DNA from 3 places in the Rhodoferax sp. GT1R46 genome. Region 1 is predicted to be linked to each of the others. Evidence: predicted binding sites of a transcription regulator. Region 1 holds the regulator's gene; each other region holds the start of a gene.
What was found. The regulator HrcA, encoded in region 1, represses chaperone genes, less so after heat shock. The targets are predictions, from matches to a motif close to TTAGCACTCNNNNNNNNNGAGTGCTAA.
Positions count from the first base shown of each region.

Region 2: the regulator HrcA is predicted to act here: its motif matches at 2,018-2,044, upstream of groES (co-chaperone GroES).
Region 3: the regulator HrcA is predicted to act here: its motif matches at 3,468-3,494, upstream of rpoH (RNA polymerase sigma factor RpoH).

Region 1 is NZ_JBWMBC010000013.1:54,894-60,484, forward strand. Features, by position in the region: gene rapZ (RNase adapter RapZ) at 23-913, opposite strand; gene recN (DNA repair protein RecN) at 918-2,567, opposite strand; gene AC097W_RS20120 (NAD kinase) at 2,570-3,466, opposite strand; gene hrcA (heat-inducible transcriptional repressor HrcA) at 3,495-4,499, shown strand; tRNA gene AC097W_RS20130 (tRNA-Ile) at 4,524-4,600, shown strand; gene AC097W_RS20135 (surface-adhesin E family protein) at 4,992-5,318, opposite strand.
Region 2 is NZ_JBWMBC010000014.1:2,030-7,620, forward strand. Features, by position in the region: gene AC097W_RS20220 (hypothetical protein) at 1-123, opposite strand, end outside; gene AC097W_RS20225 (DUF2244 domain-containing protein) at 335-811, shown strand; gene AC097W_RS20230 (histidine phosphatase family protein) at 1,239-1,760, opposite strand; gene groES (co-chaperone GroES) at 2,127-2,417, shown strand; gene groL (chaperonin GroEL) at 2,446-4,098, shown strand; gene pgi (glucose-6-phosphate isomerase) at 4,223-5,591, opposite strand, start outside.
Region 3 is NZ_JBWMBC010000005.1:48,517-54,107, reverse strand. Features, by position in the region: gene AC097W_RS12285 (COX15/CtaA family protein) at 1-988, shown strand, start outside; gene cyoE (heme o synthase) at 985-1,881, shown strand; gene AC097W_RS12275 (SCO family protein) at 1,888-2,499, shown strand; gene rpoH (RNA polymerase sigma factor RpoH) at 2,496-3,437, opposite strand; gene AC097W_RS12265 (sulfate ABC transporter substrate-binding protein) at 3,673-4,698, shown strand; gene AC097W_RS12260 (RBBP9/YdeN family alpha/beta hydrolase) at 4,862-5,470, shown strand; gene AC097W_RS12255 (sulfate ABC transporter substrate-binding protein) at 5,467-5,591, shown strand, end outside.

The sequences.
Region 1 (5,591 bases):
CGGCACTCGCTCCGTAGCGATCTCAAATGGCGTCAATTTCCCGGTGGCGTTTGAGCGTGACCCACTTGACCGCGAAGTGCTGCGCCAGACGTTCAACCAGGTAGACCGAGCGGTGCTGACCTCCGGTGCAGCCAATGGCGACGGTGACATAACTGCGGTGATCACGTGCCAATGCGTCCAGCCAGCATTCCAGGAAGTAGGTGATGTGGTGCAGCATCAAATCCACTTCGGCCTGGCCCAGTAAAAAATCAATGACCGGCTGGTCGCGCCCGGTAAGGTGCTTCAGACCGGGCTCGTAATGGGGGTTGGGTAGCATGCGCACGTCAAAAATGTAGTCGGCATCGGTGGGGACGCCGCGCTTGAACGCAAAAGACTCAAACACCAGTGTTAATTGCTTGCTGGGGGTGGAAATCAGCGTCTTGACATAGCCCTGCAATTGCGAAGGCCGGATGATGCTGGAATCAATCACGTGCGACTGCTCCCGCAGCTCGGCCAGCAAATTGCGCTCCAGCTCAATGGCATCCACCAGCGCGTGCCGCGCGTCCTGTTCGCCGTGGCCTGAATCCAGTTGGGACAGTGGGTGCTTGCGCCGGGTTTCCGAGTAACGGCGCACCAGTGTCTCCGTGTTGGCATCCAGAAAAAGTGATTTGACGGAAATACCCTGTTGGCGCAAGTCTTCCAGTTGCTGTGGCACCAGTGGTAGCGAGGTGGCACTGCGTATGTCGATCGCGATGGCCACCCGTTTGGCCTCGTGCTTTTGTTCCAGTTCAATAAAGGGCAGAAGCAGCTCGGGCGGCAGGTTGTCCACGCAGTAGAAACCCGCGTCTTCCAGCGCGTGTAGAGCCACGGACTTGCCAGAGCCAGACATGCCCGTGATGAGCACAATTTGCATGGATCGTCGGTCTTCAGACATGGCTTCAGGCTCCTGATTGCAGCATTTCCCGCGCATGGGCCAGGGTGGTTGTTGACATTCTCTCGCCGCCCAGCATACGGGCAATTTCGCCAACGCGTTGCTCACCCTGTACGGGCGCTACTGTACTGAGCGTGACCTTGCCGCTTGACTGCTTGGCCACCACGAGGTGGTGGTTGGCGCAAGCCGCCACCTGCGGCAAATGGGTTACAGCCAGCACCTGCCGGTCGACGCCGAGTTGCTGCATAAGGCGACCCACGGTCTCGGCCACGGCGCCTCCGACGCCCGAATCCACCTCATCAAATATCAGGGTCTGCGCAGTCCCCAGTTGGCTTGTAGTCACCGCAATGGCCAGTGCCATCCGTGACAACTCGCCTCCCGAGGCCACCTTGCCAACCGGGCGCGGCGTGCTGCCGGCATGGCCTGCCACCAGAAATGCCACATCTTCCAGCCCGCTTTGCATCGGCTGCGCACTGGGTTCCAATTGCACGAGAAATTGACCACCTTGCATGCCCAGGTCCTGCATGGCTTGGGTGATGGACTGTGCCAGCAGTGGAGCGGCTTTGGCGCGTGCCTTCGACATGGCTTTGGCCTCTGCCAAATAAGCCGCATGCGCTTTCTTTTCTGCGTTTTGCAGTCCTTCAAGATCGGACGCCGCATCCAATTGAACAAGCTCGGCTTTCCAGGAAGCCAGTAAGGCAGGTAGCTCTGAAGGCGGGCGCTTATAACGCCGCGCAAGCGAGATCCACATTGACAGCCGTTCGTCGAGTTCGGCCAGACGTTCCGGGTCGAGTTCGGTTCGGCGCAAGTACGCGCGCAGGGTATGCACGGTATCTTCGACCTGCGCCAGGCTCGATGCCAATACATCAGCCGGGTCCTTGAAGTCGGCTTCCAGGTGGGACTGGTGTTGTAGCAGTTGCATCGCGCTGTGCAGCAGTTTGACTACGTTACTGTCGTCATCTTCCAATAGCTGGAGTGCGCCTTGCGCGGCATCCAGCAGGGCCTGGCCATTGGACAGGCGGCTGTGGCTGCTTTGCAGTTCATCCCATTCTTCGGGCTGGGGGTTGAGTTTTTCGACTTCGGCGATTTGCCAGGCCAGTCGCTCACTTTCGCGATGCAGTGAATCCTGCGCCGTCACGGCTTGAGCCAATGCATTCTGCGTTTGGCGCCAAGAGAGCCACAGTGCGCCCAGTGCATTGGTGGAGACCTTGGCATAGGCATCCAGCAGCCCGCGCACGGCATCCGGGCGCGTCAGGCTTTGCCAGGCATGTTGGCCATGAATATCCAGCAACTGCTCCCCCACGGTGCGCAATTGCTGCGCGGTGGCGGGGCTACCGTTGATCCATGCGCGGCTTTTGCCTTGCAGGTCGACGGTTCGACGAAGCAGCAATTCGTCCTCGGTGTCAAAGCCGGATTCCTGCAAGAGAGTACGGACGCTGGTCGGCGTGTCGAATTCTGCACTTACATCAGTGCGGCTGGCACCCTCACGGATGACTCCCGTGTCAGCTCGTGCGCCGGTCACCAACTGCAGCGCATCGATCAGGATCGACTTGCCAGCGCCTGTTTCTCCAGTGAGCACGGTGAAGCCGCCTTCCAGGTCAAGCTCCAACTCACTGACGATCACAAAATCCCGCAGGACAATACGTTTAAGTGCCACGGTCAAGCCACTCCTTCGTTCCAGTGCAGCTTCTGGCGCAACGTGTCAAAGTAGGTCCAGCCCTTGGGGTGCAAGAAGCGCACCTGGTACTGGGACCGGGTGACCACAATGCGATCGCCGTGCATCAGGGATGCCAGGGACTGCATGTCAAAGTTGGCACTGGCATCACGGCCTGCTACTATTTCGATAGCTACCTCCGCAACATTGGCGAGGACAATTGGCCGATTTGACAAAGTATGCGGCGCAATGGGCACCAGCACCCAGCCCGGAATGGACGGATGCAGCAGCGGGCCGCCGGCGGATAGGGAATACGCGGTAGAGCCTGTCGGTGTGGCAATGATCAAGCCATCGGCGCGCTGGTTGGCCACAAAGTGCCCGTCCACCTCCACGCGCAGTTCCACCATGCCCGAGGTGGCGCCCCGGTTGACCACCACATCGTTCATAGCCAACGCCGAGAACACGCAATGTCCACTCCGCATCACCCGCGCCTGCATCAGGCTGCGGTGGTCCTCTTCATAGAGGCCGGCCAACATGGGCAGCAGCGTCTTCTGGTAATTGTCAAATGGGATGTCGGTTATGAAGCCGAGTCTTCCCTGATTGATGCCGATCAGCGGCACGCCGTACTGTGCCATCTGGCGACCAATGCCCAGCATGGTTCCATCGCCGCCGACCACCAGGCACAGGTCACAGGTCGTACCAATGGTTGCCACATTGGCTGCTGTGTAGCTGGAAAGCCCCATGTTGGCGGCAGTGTCCTCCTCCACCACAACTTCGCAACCATGGTCCATCAAGAAGTGCGCGATTTCGTCCAGGGCCTGACGCGCATATGCGCCTGACGGTCCCGAGGAATTGGCGTGGTATTTGCCAATCAGGGCAACGTGTCGGAATTTGGACTTCATTCGCAAATTACATCACTAAAATGTGCCAATGCTCGATGAACGTTCCAAGTTGTTGTTGAAAGCTCTGGTTGAGCGCTACATCGCCGATGGACAGCCGGTGGGCAGTCGAACCCTGTCGCGGGCTTCCGGGCTGGAATTGTCTCCTGCGACCATTCGCAACGTGATGTCGGACCTAGAGGAACTGGGTCTGATTGTCAGCCCCCACACCTCTGCGGGACGCATCCCCACGGCACGCGGCTACCGGCTTTTTGTCGACACCATGCTGACGGTGCAGCCAAGTCAGTACGGTTCGCACATCCTCGCGCCCGATCAGCCGCAGAAAGTAATCTCCAACGCGGCGACCCTGCTTTCCAATTTGTCGCAGTTTGTGGGGGTGGTGATCGCACCGCGTCGAACGTCGGTGTTTCGGCACATCGAATTTTTGCGGCTTTCGGAACGGCGCATTTTGGTCATCATTGTGTCGCCCGACGGCGATGTGCAGAACCGCGTCATCTTCACCGAGTTGGACTACTCGCAGGCCCAGCTGGTGGAAGCGGCTAATTTTCTGAACAGCCAGTACGTCGGGCTGGACATTGAGAACGTCCGTGAGCGGCTTCAAGGCGAGGTGGAGTCCTTGTGTTCTGAAATTGCCACACTGATGCAGGCCGCCGTAACGGTGAGCTCCGATGCCATTACCGAAACGCAGGATGAAGTCATCATCTCGGGTGAACGCAACCTGCTGGCGGTATCGGACTTTTCCAGCGACATGGGCCAGTTGCGCAGGGCGTTCGAGTTGTTTGAGCAAAAGGCCCAGCTCATGCGGCTGATGGACGTAGCCGGTCAAGCCGAAGGTGTGCGCATTTTTATCGGTGGCGAGAGCCAGGTCGTGCCCTTCGAGGATCTGTCCATCGTCACCAGTCCCTACGAGGTGGATGGCAAGATAGTAGGCACCCTGGGTGTGATCGGCCCCACCCGCATGGCCTACGACCGCATGATCCAGATTGTGGACATCACCTCCAAATTGGTCAGCAACGCGCTGAGCCACCACAAGTAGGTCGCTACAATCACGGGTTGCGTTGGGCCGTTAGCTCAGTTGGTTAGAGCAGAGGACTCATAATCCTTTGGTCCACAGTTCAAGTCTGTGACGGCCCACCATTTATTCCGGCGTCATATAAAGAAATCCTGCTATTGAAAAGATAGCGGGCTTTTTTGTTTTAGATGGTCAGATTCTGCGGCGTAGCCACTGCGTAGCCGCCAGTACATGGTTTTGTACCGTTTCCAGCCCCAAGCGTGAGAAAACCCGGACTTGGCGGGCAGGGTTGTGATTCCTGTTGTCGTGGGTTCGAGCCCCATCAGCCACCCCATTATTTGAAACCCAGTATCTATGCGGGTTCCCACGGTATGTGGGTGCATGATGTGGGTGCAAAGAATCAAAGCCTCTTGGAGTTATTCAAGAGGCTTTTTCTTTTACAACAGGTTTCACAACCACCACAATAAATTTTCTGTATTGACACTCTCCAAATGGTGGCGGATTTCCTTGGTTGAATCAATACTTTAGACAAGCCGACTTCCATAATATTTCAGCGTCACTACCGGGAGGAGTCGGCCTCCAAGCTTGTGCCTTATTCAAAGTGAAGGAGGACTCCCCGCGTCCCATGCTGTCCTTGTGAAAACTGACGAAAAGAATGCGCCATTGCTCTCCAGTGCAATCGAATTCGTGCAGCCCCTTTGCCGACATATCCCCGCGTTGGGACTTTTTATAGTCATTCAGGGTCCACAGCTTTCGGCTTTGTCCAGACTGAGTAATGGTTTCAGGGTCCGCATAGCCAGCTACCGGCTCCGCACAGTGAAGTGCGGTACATCGCTGGGTCATGTTCTCAATCTGATGGGGAAATCTGTCCACTGGGTTGGGCAGAGACAGGGGCGAAATGGTTTTGGTGCGCTACCATTGACAAGCTACCGCACGGGCAGTGTACGTCCGCAGTTGATCGGCTTGGTGTTCCGCACGCATTGCCCTTCAGCGACAGACTTCAAGCCTGTGCATCCGTTTTAGTATATCGGTACACAAGTACCTAGAACTTCTAATAGAAGTCTGAAAGTTATCGACTTGACTTCTCACTGCCAGTCATTCTGTTTAGTCAGACTT
Region 2 (5,591 bases), on a different contig from region 1:
GGCGATGGTGGCCACCATGCGCTTAGCACCGTCACGCACGCTGTCGCCGACCGCGAGCGTTGCATCGTGCAGGGCTTGACCCGCTTGTTGGATGGAAGAAAGAGTGGCAGGGGAAAGAGACATAACAACTCCGACGACTTTGTTGCAAAACCGTATTTGACCCACACGCTTGCAGTTTACAGACGAGGTGTCAGTTTAGGCTAACGCCGTTGGATGCGCTATGTCCTACCGCCAGGCAGGGTGAGGTCGTTTGACTAAAATCCGCGATCAAGACCATGGCATATCCCTGGGTCTGTTAAACGCCCGGCGGGTTAGGGCGATGCAGGTAAGACGCATGACAAATCTGGTTTTCCGGTTTGCAACCGTTCAGGGGCACCACGTTCAGTGGTTTTTACGGCGCAACTGCGCAGTTACGCCGGCACAGCTTGGTGCCGTATTTTTGTCACTCTCTGCCATATCCCTGGGTATTTCAGGATTTTTTTGGTCCCAGGGTGCCACGTTGATCTTCCCTTTCGCACTGTTGGAGCTGCTGGTTTTGGCAGTGTCCTTTGTGATGGTGGTACGTCACGCAACCGATGGTGAAACCATTGTGTTGCACGATGGTCGACTGGTGGTCGAGTTGGAGCGTGGAGGTAAGTTGGAGCGATCGGAGTTCCACAGCAGTTGGGTGCGCGTAGAGCCCGGGGCCTGCGAGCGGTCTTTGATCCAGTTGTCGGGCCAAGGCAAGACCGTCAGGATAGGTCGTTATGTGCGGCCCGAGCTGCGGCAGGTGCTGGCACGCGAGATTCGAATGGCGTTGCGCACGACTTGAATGCGGGACGGACTTGTCCTGCCAACGCATGAAACTGATCGACAAATGCTACACAACCAGCGCGTTAACGTATTGCTGGTGTGATGCCAGGTTGATTGAAGACAAAATCGGGCTATAGCCCCCGTGCAATATGCGTAAGACGCTATCTAATGAATAGCGAAAAGCGCAGATAGTATGCCTCGCAGTCGTCCGTGTGGCGTCGCGCATGGATGAGCGAAACATCCCATCGGTATGCAGCCCCTCAGTCACAACGCTTCGCGGCATGTTCTGGCATGAACGAAGTTTTACCCATCTCCGCGTCTGCACCCCGCACTACAACCACTGGGACTATTCCTTCTGTAACAAGAGGGCAGGGCATGCCCCATTGGCAGAGGTTCCGTCGTGGGCGTGTGGTGGGCAAAACGGATGTGAGTTGTCCGGATGCGCGCTAAGGTGAAATGCGCCCCACGGTCGCCCAGGCGCCGGCTTGTCGGCGAAGCACCACCGCCTCGCCGGACGCTGGAACGACGCCGGTTAAGGCAGTAATGTTCACTTGGTGGGTTACCACCACCAAAAGCCCGTCGCCACGCCACGCGTCCAGCAGGGCCCGCGCCTCGCGCGTTTGGGCAGGCGCGGCATCGGGCTCTCCGAAGAATGAATTGAAGGCGGCTTGGTCTACCCGTTTTCCGGGGAAGGCCAGGTCTGCCGTTTCCCGGGTTCGGCACCATTGCGACGACCAGACCCCACTCACCGGCACGCCTTGTTGCCGAAAAAATGCGCCAATTCGCTGCGCTTGCGCGCGTCCCTCTTCGCTCAGGTTGCGCTGGGTACGGCAATCATTGAGGTCCAGATGCTCGGGGTCGCCAACCCCGGGTGCCAAGGCATGGCGCAACAAGATGACGCTACCGGACGAAAGGCGGGCCTCGACGCTCTGGGCAACGACGGGCAGAGCGCCCACAATACCCAACATAAAAGTGGCCAAGCAGCGAAGCAATGGGTGATAAATAGTCATCCCCGCATTTTTTCAGAGCTGGAAAGGGCTGCTTCTGCAGGGGTCTATTCCCCTTCAAAAATACTTTGAGTCAACGCGGCGCCGCGGATGCGGTGGTCAATCGTGGCGTGGCGGTGTCGAACAAGCTGTTCTGACTGCTGGGGGCGTCCAGCCTTTCGCAGTGGCTCGCAGCGACAACCGCCAGGGACTTGAAATCGCCTGAAAAGGCCTTATCATTAGCACTCGTAGGAGTTGAGTGCTAACAGCGCTTGGCCCCACAAGTTAATGTGCACCAACTTCTTCAGGTTGGCGCGCGACCCCTGTTTTAAACCAAGGAGATTCCTCATGAAACTGCGCCCTCTGGCAGACCGCGTGATTGTCAAACGCGTCGAAAACGAAACTAAAACTGCCTCTGGCATCGTCATTCCTGACAGCGCTGCTGAAAAGCCTGATCAAGGTGAAGTCTTGGCTGTTGGCCCAGGCAAGAAGAACGACAAGGGTGACCTGATTGCCATGAACGTCAAGGTCGGTGACCGCGTTTTGTTCGGCAAATACAGCGGCCAGACCGTCAAGGTCGACGGCGACGAGTTGTTGGTCATGAAAGAAGACGACCTTTTTGCAGTGGTCGAGAAGTAATTAATTAACTGAATTCGGAGTCATAAACATGGCAGCAAAAGACGTAATTTTCGGCGGCGAAGCCCGCGCACGCATGGTTGAAGGCGTGAACATTTTGGCCAACGCGGTCAAAGTGACCCTGGGCCCTAAAGGCCGTAACGTGGTTCTGGAGCGCTCGTTCGGCGCCCCTACCGTGACCAAGGACGGTGTGTCCGTTGCCAAAGAAATCGAACTCAAAGACAAGCTGCAAAACATGGGTGCGCAGATGGTCAAGGAAGTTGCTTCCAAGACATCCGACATCGCTGGTGACGGCACTACCACTGCTACCGTGCTGGCCCAGGCCATCGTGCACGAAGGCATGAAGTACGTGGCTGCTGGCATGAACCCCATGGACCTGAAGCGCGGTATCGACAAAGCGGTTACCGTTCTGGTTGCCGAGTTGAAGAAGGCTTCCAAAGCCACCACCACGTCCAAAGAAATCGCGCAAGTTGGCTCCATCTCCGCTAACAGCGACGAGACCATCGGCAAGATCATTGCTGACGCAATGGACAAAGTCGGCAAAGAAGGCGTTATTACCGTTGAAGACGGCAAGTCGCTGGAATCCGAACTCGAAGTGGTTGAAGGCATGCAGTTTGACCGCGGCTACCTGTCGCCTTACTTCATCAACAACCCAGAAAAGCAAGCCGCTTTGCTGGACAACCCGTTTGTTCTGTTGTTCGACAAGAAGATCAGCAACATCCGTGACCTGCTGCCTACCCTGGAGCAAGTTGCCAAGGCTGGTCGTCCCCTGCTGATCATTGCTGAAGATGTCGATGGCGAAGCCCTCGCAACTTTGGTCGTGAACACCTTGCGCGGTATCCTGAAGGTTGTGGCTGTCAAGGCTCCAGGCTTCGGCGATCGTCGCAAGGCCATGCTGGAAGACATCGCCATCCTGACTGGCGGCAAGGTTATTGCTGAAGAAATCGGCCTGTCGCTGGAAAAAGTGACTTTGGCTGACCTCGGCTCTGCCAAGCGTATCGAAGTGGGCAAAGAAAACACCATCATCATCGACGGTGCTGGCGCTGCTGCTGACATCGAAGCCCGCGTGAAGCAAGTTCGCGTGCAAATCGAAGAAGCGACTTCCGACTACGACCGTGAAAAACTGCAAGAGCGCGTGGCCAAGTTGGCTGGCGGTGTTGCCGTGATCAAGGTTGGCGCTGCCACCGAAGTCGAAATGAAAGAGAAGAAAGCCCGCGTTGAAGACGCCCTGCACGCTACCCGCGCTGCAGTGGAAGAAGGCATTGTTGCCGGCGGCGGCGTGGCTCTGTTGCGCGCCAAGCAGACTGCTGGCGTGATCAAGGGTTCCAACTCGGACCAGGACCACGGCATTGCACTGGTGTTGAAAGCCATCGAAGCGCCACTGCGCGAGATCGTGTTCAATGCTGGCGGCGAAGCGTCTGTGGTGGTGAACGCTGTGATGGCCGGCAAGGGCAACTACGGCTTCAATGCGGCCAACGACACCTACGGCGACATGATCGAAATGGGTATTTTGGACCCCACCAAAGTGACCCGCACGGCTCTGCAAAACGCAGCGTCTGTGGCCTCTTTGATGTTGACCACCGAGTGCATGGTTGCTGAAGCCCCAAAGGCTGAAGGAGCTGGCGGCGGCATGGGTGGTGGCGATATGGGTGGAATGGGCGGCATGGGCGGCATGGGCATGTAATTGCTTCTTGCCTGAGGGCGCGAGCCCTCATGCCAAAAAAAAACCCGCAAGGTGCGAACCTTGCGGGTTTTTTATTGCTCTCTTTTTTATAGCTGCCTGCGCATATTCCGCGGGGGCTAGCGGCCTATTTGGCTCTTAATTTCGCCAGCAAACCGGCGGTGGAGCCGTCCAGCCCTGCTGCGTCACCACTGACAAGCCGGGCTTCCACATCCTTGGCCAGCACCTTTCCCAGCTCAACCCCCCACTGGTCAAAGCTGTTGATACCCCAGATGGCACCGCTCACAAACACGCGGTGCTCCTGCAGGGCGATCAGCGCGCCCAGGCTGGCGGGTGTCAGATCGTCGAGCAACAAGAAGGTGCTGGGGCGGTTGCCGGTAAAACGCCGAGGGCCTTCGCCGCCCCCCTCACCCACCGTATCCGGGTCACTCTGGCCCACCATCAGTGCCTGTGCCTGCGCCAGCACGTTGGCCAGCAGCAGGGTGTGGTGCCCGGGCAGATCGTGCCGGGGTTTCTTCACGGCAACAAACTCTACCGGGACCACGTCGGTGCCCTGATGCAGCATTTGAAAGTAGGCGTGCTGTCCGTTGGTACCGGGCTCGCCCCACAACACAGGCGACGTGCCATACGGGAGCGGCTGGCCTTGGGTATCCACCCGCTTGCCGTTGCTTTCCATCTCCAGTTGCTGCAGATAGGCCGGCAGGCGGCGCAAGGCGCTGTGGTACGGCGCAATGCTGCGGCTGGTAAAGCCATGAAAGTTGCGGTACCAGACGTCGATGAGCGCCAGGCGCACGGGCAGGTTGCTCTCCAGTGGCGCCGTGCGGAAGTGCTGGTCCATGTCGTGCGCGCCGCCCAGAAATTCGCGAAACCCTTGCGCTCCAATGGCAATGGCCAGTGGCAGGCCAATGGCCGACCACAGCGAGTAACGCCCGCCCACCCAATCCCAAAAACCAAAGGTCGTGGTAATGCCAAATACATTGGCCGCCGCCACATTGGTGGTCAGCGCGGCAAAGTGCCGTGCCGTATCGGTGCCGCCATTCGCCGCAAACCACGCCTTGGCGGACTGCGCGTTGGTCATGGTCTCGATGGTGGTGAATGTCTTGCTGGCAATCAGGAACAGCGTGCTCTCGGGCTTGACGCGCTTCAAAGTGGCGGCCAGTTCGTGCCCGTCCACATTCGAGACAAAGTGAAAACGCTTTCCAGCAATCGCAAATGCGTCCAGCGCCAGCACCGCCATTTGCGGCCCCAGGTCGGAGCCGCCAATGCCGATGTTCACCACGTCGGTGATGGCGTCGTCGGCGCGCACCTGCTCGGCATAGGCCAGCATCGCGTCCAGCGTGGCATGCACCTGCGACAACTGCGGTGCTACGGTTTTAATAGCTGACTGCGCAATATCTGCGGGGGCTACAGCCGGATAACGCAACAACCAGTGCATGACGGCGCGTTGCTCGGTGGTGTTGATGGCTTCACCCGCAAACAGGGCATCGCGGTGCGCT
Region 3 (5,591 bases), on a different contig from region 1:
GTTTGGTGCGTTCACGCGCCTGACGGACAGCGGGCTGGGTTGTCCCGATTGGCCGGGTTGTTACGGCAGCGCCAGCCCTCTGGGGGCCAGCGCCCACATCACTGCGGCCCAAAGTGCGATGCCGACAGGTCCTGTGACGCAGGGCAAGGCCTGGGTGGAAATGATTCACCGCTATCTGGCCGTCAGCGTGGGCGTGTTGATTGTCGTGCTGGCTGTCTCCAACTGGCTGACCCGCAAATCCCGCGGACGGGAGGCTGCCATCAGCCTCTGGCTGCCACTGCTGACCTTGATTTGGGTGTGTGTTCAGGGTGCCTTCGGCGCGCTGACAGTCACGATGAAGCTTTTTCCTGCCATCGTCAGCCTGCACCTGCTCGGTGGTTATGTCCTGCTCGCCTTGCTGACGTACCAGGCCGTTCTCTCGGGGCAACTTCAGCGCAGCAGCCATCCCGGCCTAGCCTTATCCGCGGGTATGCGCCTGGGGATGGGGTTGGCCTTGGGCTTGCTGGTGCTTCAGGCCGCGTCGGGTGCCTGGGTCAGTACCAATTACGCGGTACTGGCGTGCTCCGAGTTCCCGATGTGTCAGGGCGCCTGGTGGCCGCAGATGGACTTTTCGGCTGGATTTGAGATTTGGCGACCCCTTGGATTGGGGCGCGATGGCGAACCCATCAGCTTCCAAGCCTTGACGGCGATTCACTATGTGCACCGAACACTGGCGATGCTGACATTGCTGGTGTTGGGCCTGGTTGCCTGGAACCTGCGGTCAGTCTCCGGACTGCGTTTGCCGGTCCGTGCATTGGGTGCGCTGCTTGCGTTGCAGTTGGCAACGGGCGTCAGCAACGTGGTGCTGGGCTGGCCTTTGCTGGCGGCGGTGCTGCATACCGGCGGCGCTGGCGCCATGGTGGTCGTCATGGTCTGGATGCTGGCGTCGACGCAGGCAACGACCGCAGCCGATCGCACCCAGGTATTTCAACGGAGAGTGACTGAATGACCGCGAATGTTTCCCTTGCCCCACCTTCCGTGATCCGGCAGTTCTATGCCTTGACCAAACCGCGCGTCATCCAGTTGATCGTATTTTGTGCGCTGATCGGGATGGTGCTGGCCGTGCCCGGAGCGCCCACCCTGGCGCAGGTCGGGTTGGCTGCCATTGCCTGTTTCGGGATCTGGCTGGTGGCCGGCGCAGCGGCCGCCTTCAACTGCATCGTTGAAAAAGGCATTGATGCCAAGATGAAGCGTACCGCGTGGCGCCCAACGGCCCGCGGTGAACTGGGCGACGCGCAAACCTTGCTGTTTTCGGCGGTTCTTTGTGTGGGTGGTTCGGCCGTGTTGTACTTTTGGGTGAACCCGCTGACCATGTGGCTCACCTTTGCCACATTTGTGGGTTACGCCGTTATTTACACCGTGATTCTCAAGCCACTGACGCCGCAAAACATCGTCATCGGTGGCGCATCCGGTGCCATGCCACCGGTATTGGGCTGGGCTGCCATGACGGGGAACGTAGGGCCGGAGGCGCTGATTCTTTTTCTCATCATCTTCCTGTGGACTCCTCCCCACTTCTGGGCACTGGCCTTGTACCGGGTCGAGGAATACCGCAAATCCGGTCTGCCCATGCTGCCCGTGACGCATGGAAGCGAGTTCACCCGTTTGCAGATACTGCTCTACACCATTGTGCTGTTTGCCGCCTGCCTGCTTCCGTTCGTGTATGGCATGAGCCGCTGGCTCTACCTGGCAACCGCCATCGTCCTGAGTGTGGGTTTTTGCCTGTACGCCTGGAAACTGTGGCGCAATTACTCCGATGAGTTGGCTCGGCGAACCTTTCGCTTTTCACTGATTCATCTGAGTGCCCTATTCGCCGCACTGCTGCTGGACCACTACATTTTTTAGGCCCCGATGAACAAAAGAAATGCTATCAAATTCATAGCTACCAGCGCAATGGTTGCGGGGGCTAGCGTGTTGTTTTCTGCCTGTTCTCCGAAGCAGGCAGCATTTTCGTCGATTGACCTTACCGGTGCTGACTACGCGAAGAACTTTGAGTTGACCGATCACAACGGCCAGGTTCGTCACCTGCAAGACTTCTCGGGCAAGATCGTAGTCATGTTTTTTGGCTACACCCAATGCCCGGACGTGTGCCCCACCTCCATGGCGGAGCTGGCCGAAGTGAAAAAAGCGCTGGGCAAAGATGGCGAGCGCCTGCAGGGGCTCTTCGTGACCGTGGACCCCCAGCGCGATACGCCCGAACTGCTGAAAGCCCATATGGCGAACTTTGATCCGAGCTTCCTGGCGCTCTACACCACGCCAGAAAAGCTGGTAGAACTCGCCAAGGATTACAAGGTCTATTACAAGCGGGTGGAGGGCAAAACCCCCACCAGCTACACCATGGACCACTCAGCGGGCAGCTACATCTACGACACCAAAGGCCAGTTGCGCCTGTTCACCCGCTACGGAGGCGGTGCCCAAGCGCTGACCTCAGACATTCAGATCCTGCTGAAACAGGCTTCCTAGGCGTATTCCGCCAGCGCCGTTTTCATCTTCTTCATGGCCGCCACCTCAATCTGGCGAATGCGCTCGGCACTCACACCGTATTCGGCGGCCAGATCGTGCAGCGTCATGCCGCCCGAGTTGTCGTCATTCACCTTGAGCCAGCGCTCTTCGACGATACGACGGCTGCGGGGGTCCAGCGCATCCAGTGCAGTGGCGATGCCCTCCGTCGCCAGAACATCCCGCTGGCGCGCCTCAATCATGGCAACCGGCTCATGGTTGCTATCCGTCAGGTAGGCGATGGGACCAAAGGCATCTTCACCGTCGTCAGAGGAACCCGGATCCAGCATCACGTCGCCGCCCGACAAGCGCGTCTCCATCTCCAGAACTTCCTCGGGTTTGACCTTTAGGTCACGCGCCATGGATGCCACCTGATCGGGGCTGAGTGTCTCGCGGTGCGTGCCTGTGTCGGCCGCAGCATCGTCACTTTTATAACGCTGCTTCATGGAGCGCAGGTTGAAGAACAGCTTGCGCTGGGCCTTGGTGGTTGCCACCTTGACCATGCGCCAGTTTTTCAAAATGTACTCATGTATCTCAGCCTTGATCCAGTGCAGCGCGTAGCTCACCAGACGCACGCCCTGATCGGGGTCGAAGCGTTTGACGGCCTTCATCAGGCCCACGTTGCCTTCCTGGATCAGGTCGCCGTGGGGCAGGCCGTAACCCAGATACTGGCGGGATACCGATACCACCAAACGCAGGTGCGAAAGCACTAACTTACCCGCAGCCTCAAGATCGTTGTCATTCTTGAACTTGCGTGAGAACTCCTGCTCTTGCGCCAAGGTGAGCATAGGCAAGCGATTGGCTGCCGAAATATAGGCATCCAGATTGCCCAGAGGGGGCACCAGCGACCAGGGATTGGCTACAGCCAGTGCGGCGCTCGGGGTTCCAAGTTGAAGTGTCATAGCTGAACTCCTTTTGTCATTCCGTGAATATTAGCACTCGGTATGAGCGAGTGCTAATCGATAAGTTCAATTCCCTTGATAGTTCACAACAACCAATCGCCCCGCGACCCTCGCCATTTTGTTGTGTTAGATGTTTTGGTTATTTAAAACTGATTATTCAATATTTTCAGTTTTAACGACTTGCTTTCAGAATCCATTCCATCGCAATCAACCGCACTGGAAACGCAAGCAAACCATGACACAAGGTCGCAAACTCATTCAAATCACGCTGGCCACCGTATTGGCTGGTTCGGGCTTGTGGGCTCAGGCCCAGCAAGCCGTGACCCTGCTCAACGTGTCGTATGACCCCACTCGCGAGCTCTACGTCGAATACAACGCGGCGTTCGCCAAATACTGGAAAGCCAAATCTGGCCAGGATGTCGCCATCAAGCAATCGCACGGTGGCTCCGGCAAGCAGGCGCGCTCAGTGATTGACGGGCTCGACGCCGATGTCGTCACGCTGGGGCTGGCCGGTGACATTGATGCACTGGCCCACAACGGGGGCTGGATTCCCAAAGACTGGCAAAAACGCCTGCCACACAATTCGGCGCCCTACAGCTCCACGATCGTCCTGGTGGTGCGCCAAGGCAATCCCAAGGGCATCAAGGACTGGGATGACCTGATCAAACCGGGCGTCAGCGTCATCACCCCCAACCCCAAAACATCGGGTGGCGCGCGCTGGAACTACCTGGCCGCCTGGGAGTTCGCGAAACGCAAGTTCGGTGACAAAACGACTGGAGATACCAAAGCCAAAGAGTTCGTCGCCAAGCTGTATGCCAATGTGCCGGTGCTCGACACCGGAGCCCGGGGCTCCTCCATTACCTTTGCCCAGCGCAACCAGGGCGACGTGTTCATTTCCTGGGAGAACGAGGCCTACCTGCTGGAGAAAGAGTTTGGCAGCAAGGTGGACGTGGTCTATCCATCCCTCAGCATTCTGGCCGAGCCGCCCGTCAGCGTGGTGGACAAGAACGTGGACAAGAAGGGCACCCGCTTGGTGGCAGAGGAATACCTGAAGTACCTCTATACCGAGGAAGGGCAGGACATTGCCGGCAAGAACTTCTACCGCCCGGCTGCTTCAGAAAAAGCCAGGGCCAAGTACGCCAAACAGTTCCCCATGCTGAACCTGTTCACCATCGAGCAAGCCTTTGGCGGATGGGCCAAGGCGGACAAGGATCACTTTGCCGACGGGGGCTCGTTTGACCAGATCTATTTGAAGAGGTAAATCGGTCTGTACCTCCCGTAGAGCATGCGCAAGCAGCTCCTTATTTCATAGCATGAGGTTGGGTGGCCTACATATGCTTATGCGAATTAGCAAATGAAAACTGAGTCGTTTGCGTTTGACACTTTGCTGCAGACAATGCATTTTTCGCACGACACGCACCCACATGGCAACCGCTTCCCCCACCATCATCATCGTGCCCGGCTGGCGCGACTCCGGGCCCGGCCACTGGCAAAGCCTGTGGTCTGAGCAGTTGCAGGATGTTGTGCGCGTGGTTCAGGACGACTGGATAACGCCCTCCCGCGCGGCATGGGTTGCCTCCATCACCCGCACGATTCTGGAGCAACCGGGTCCGGTGGTCATCGTGGCCCATAGCCTGGGCTGCATCGCCACCACCCACTTGCCGCTAGAGGCCACAGACCGTATTCATGGCGCGTTATTGGCCGCTCCGGCAGACCCGGAGCGCCGGGGCGTGCTGGCCGACTTTGCGCCGGTGCCCTACCAGCCGCTGCCCTACCGCAGCATTCTGGTGGCCAGCAGCAACGACCCCTATTGCCCGGTTCGCACGTCGGGCGCTTACGCCCGCGCCTGGGGCAGCGCGTTCGTCCGGCTTCAAAACGCCGGGCATATCAACATTGAATCCGGCTTTGGCCCCTGGCCGCTGGGGCTGGCCTTGCTGCAGTCGCTGGTCGGAGAGGGTGGACAACACCTGCCCTACGCGCCTTTGGTTCCTGCCCCTCTATCCCTTACCCCCAACTCCTTGGAGACCACATGAAATTCAAACAAAAAGCGACGTTAGCCCTCGCCGCCATTGCGCTGGCAGCTAGCAATTTTGTAGCAGCCCAAACGGCGCAACCCACCACCTTGCTCAACGTGTCCTACGACGTGTCGCGCGA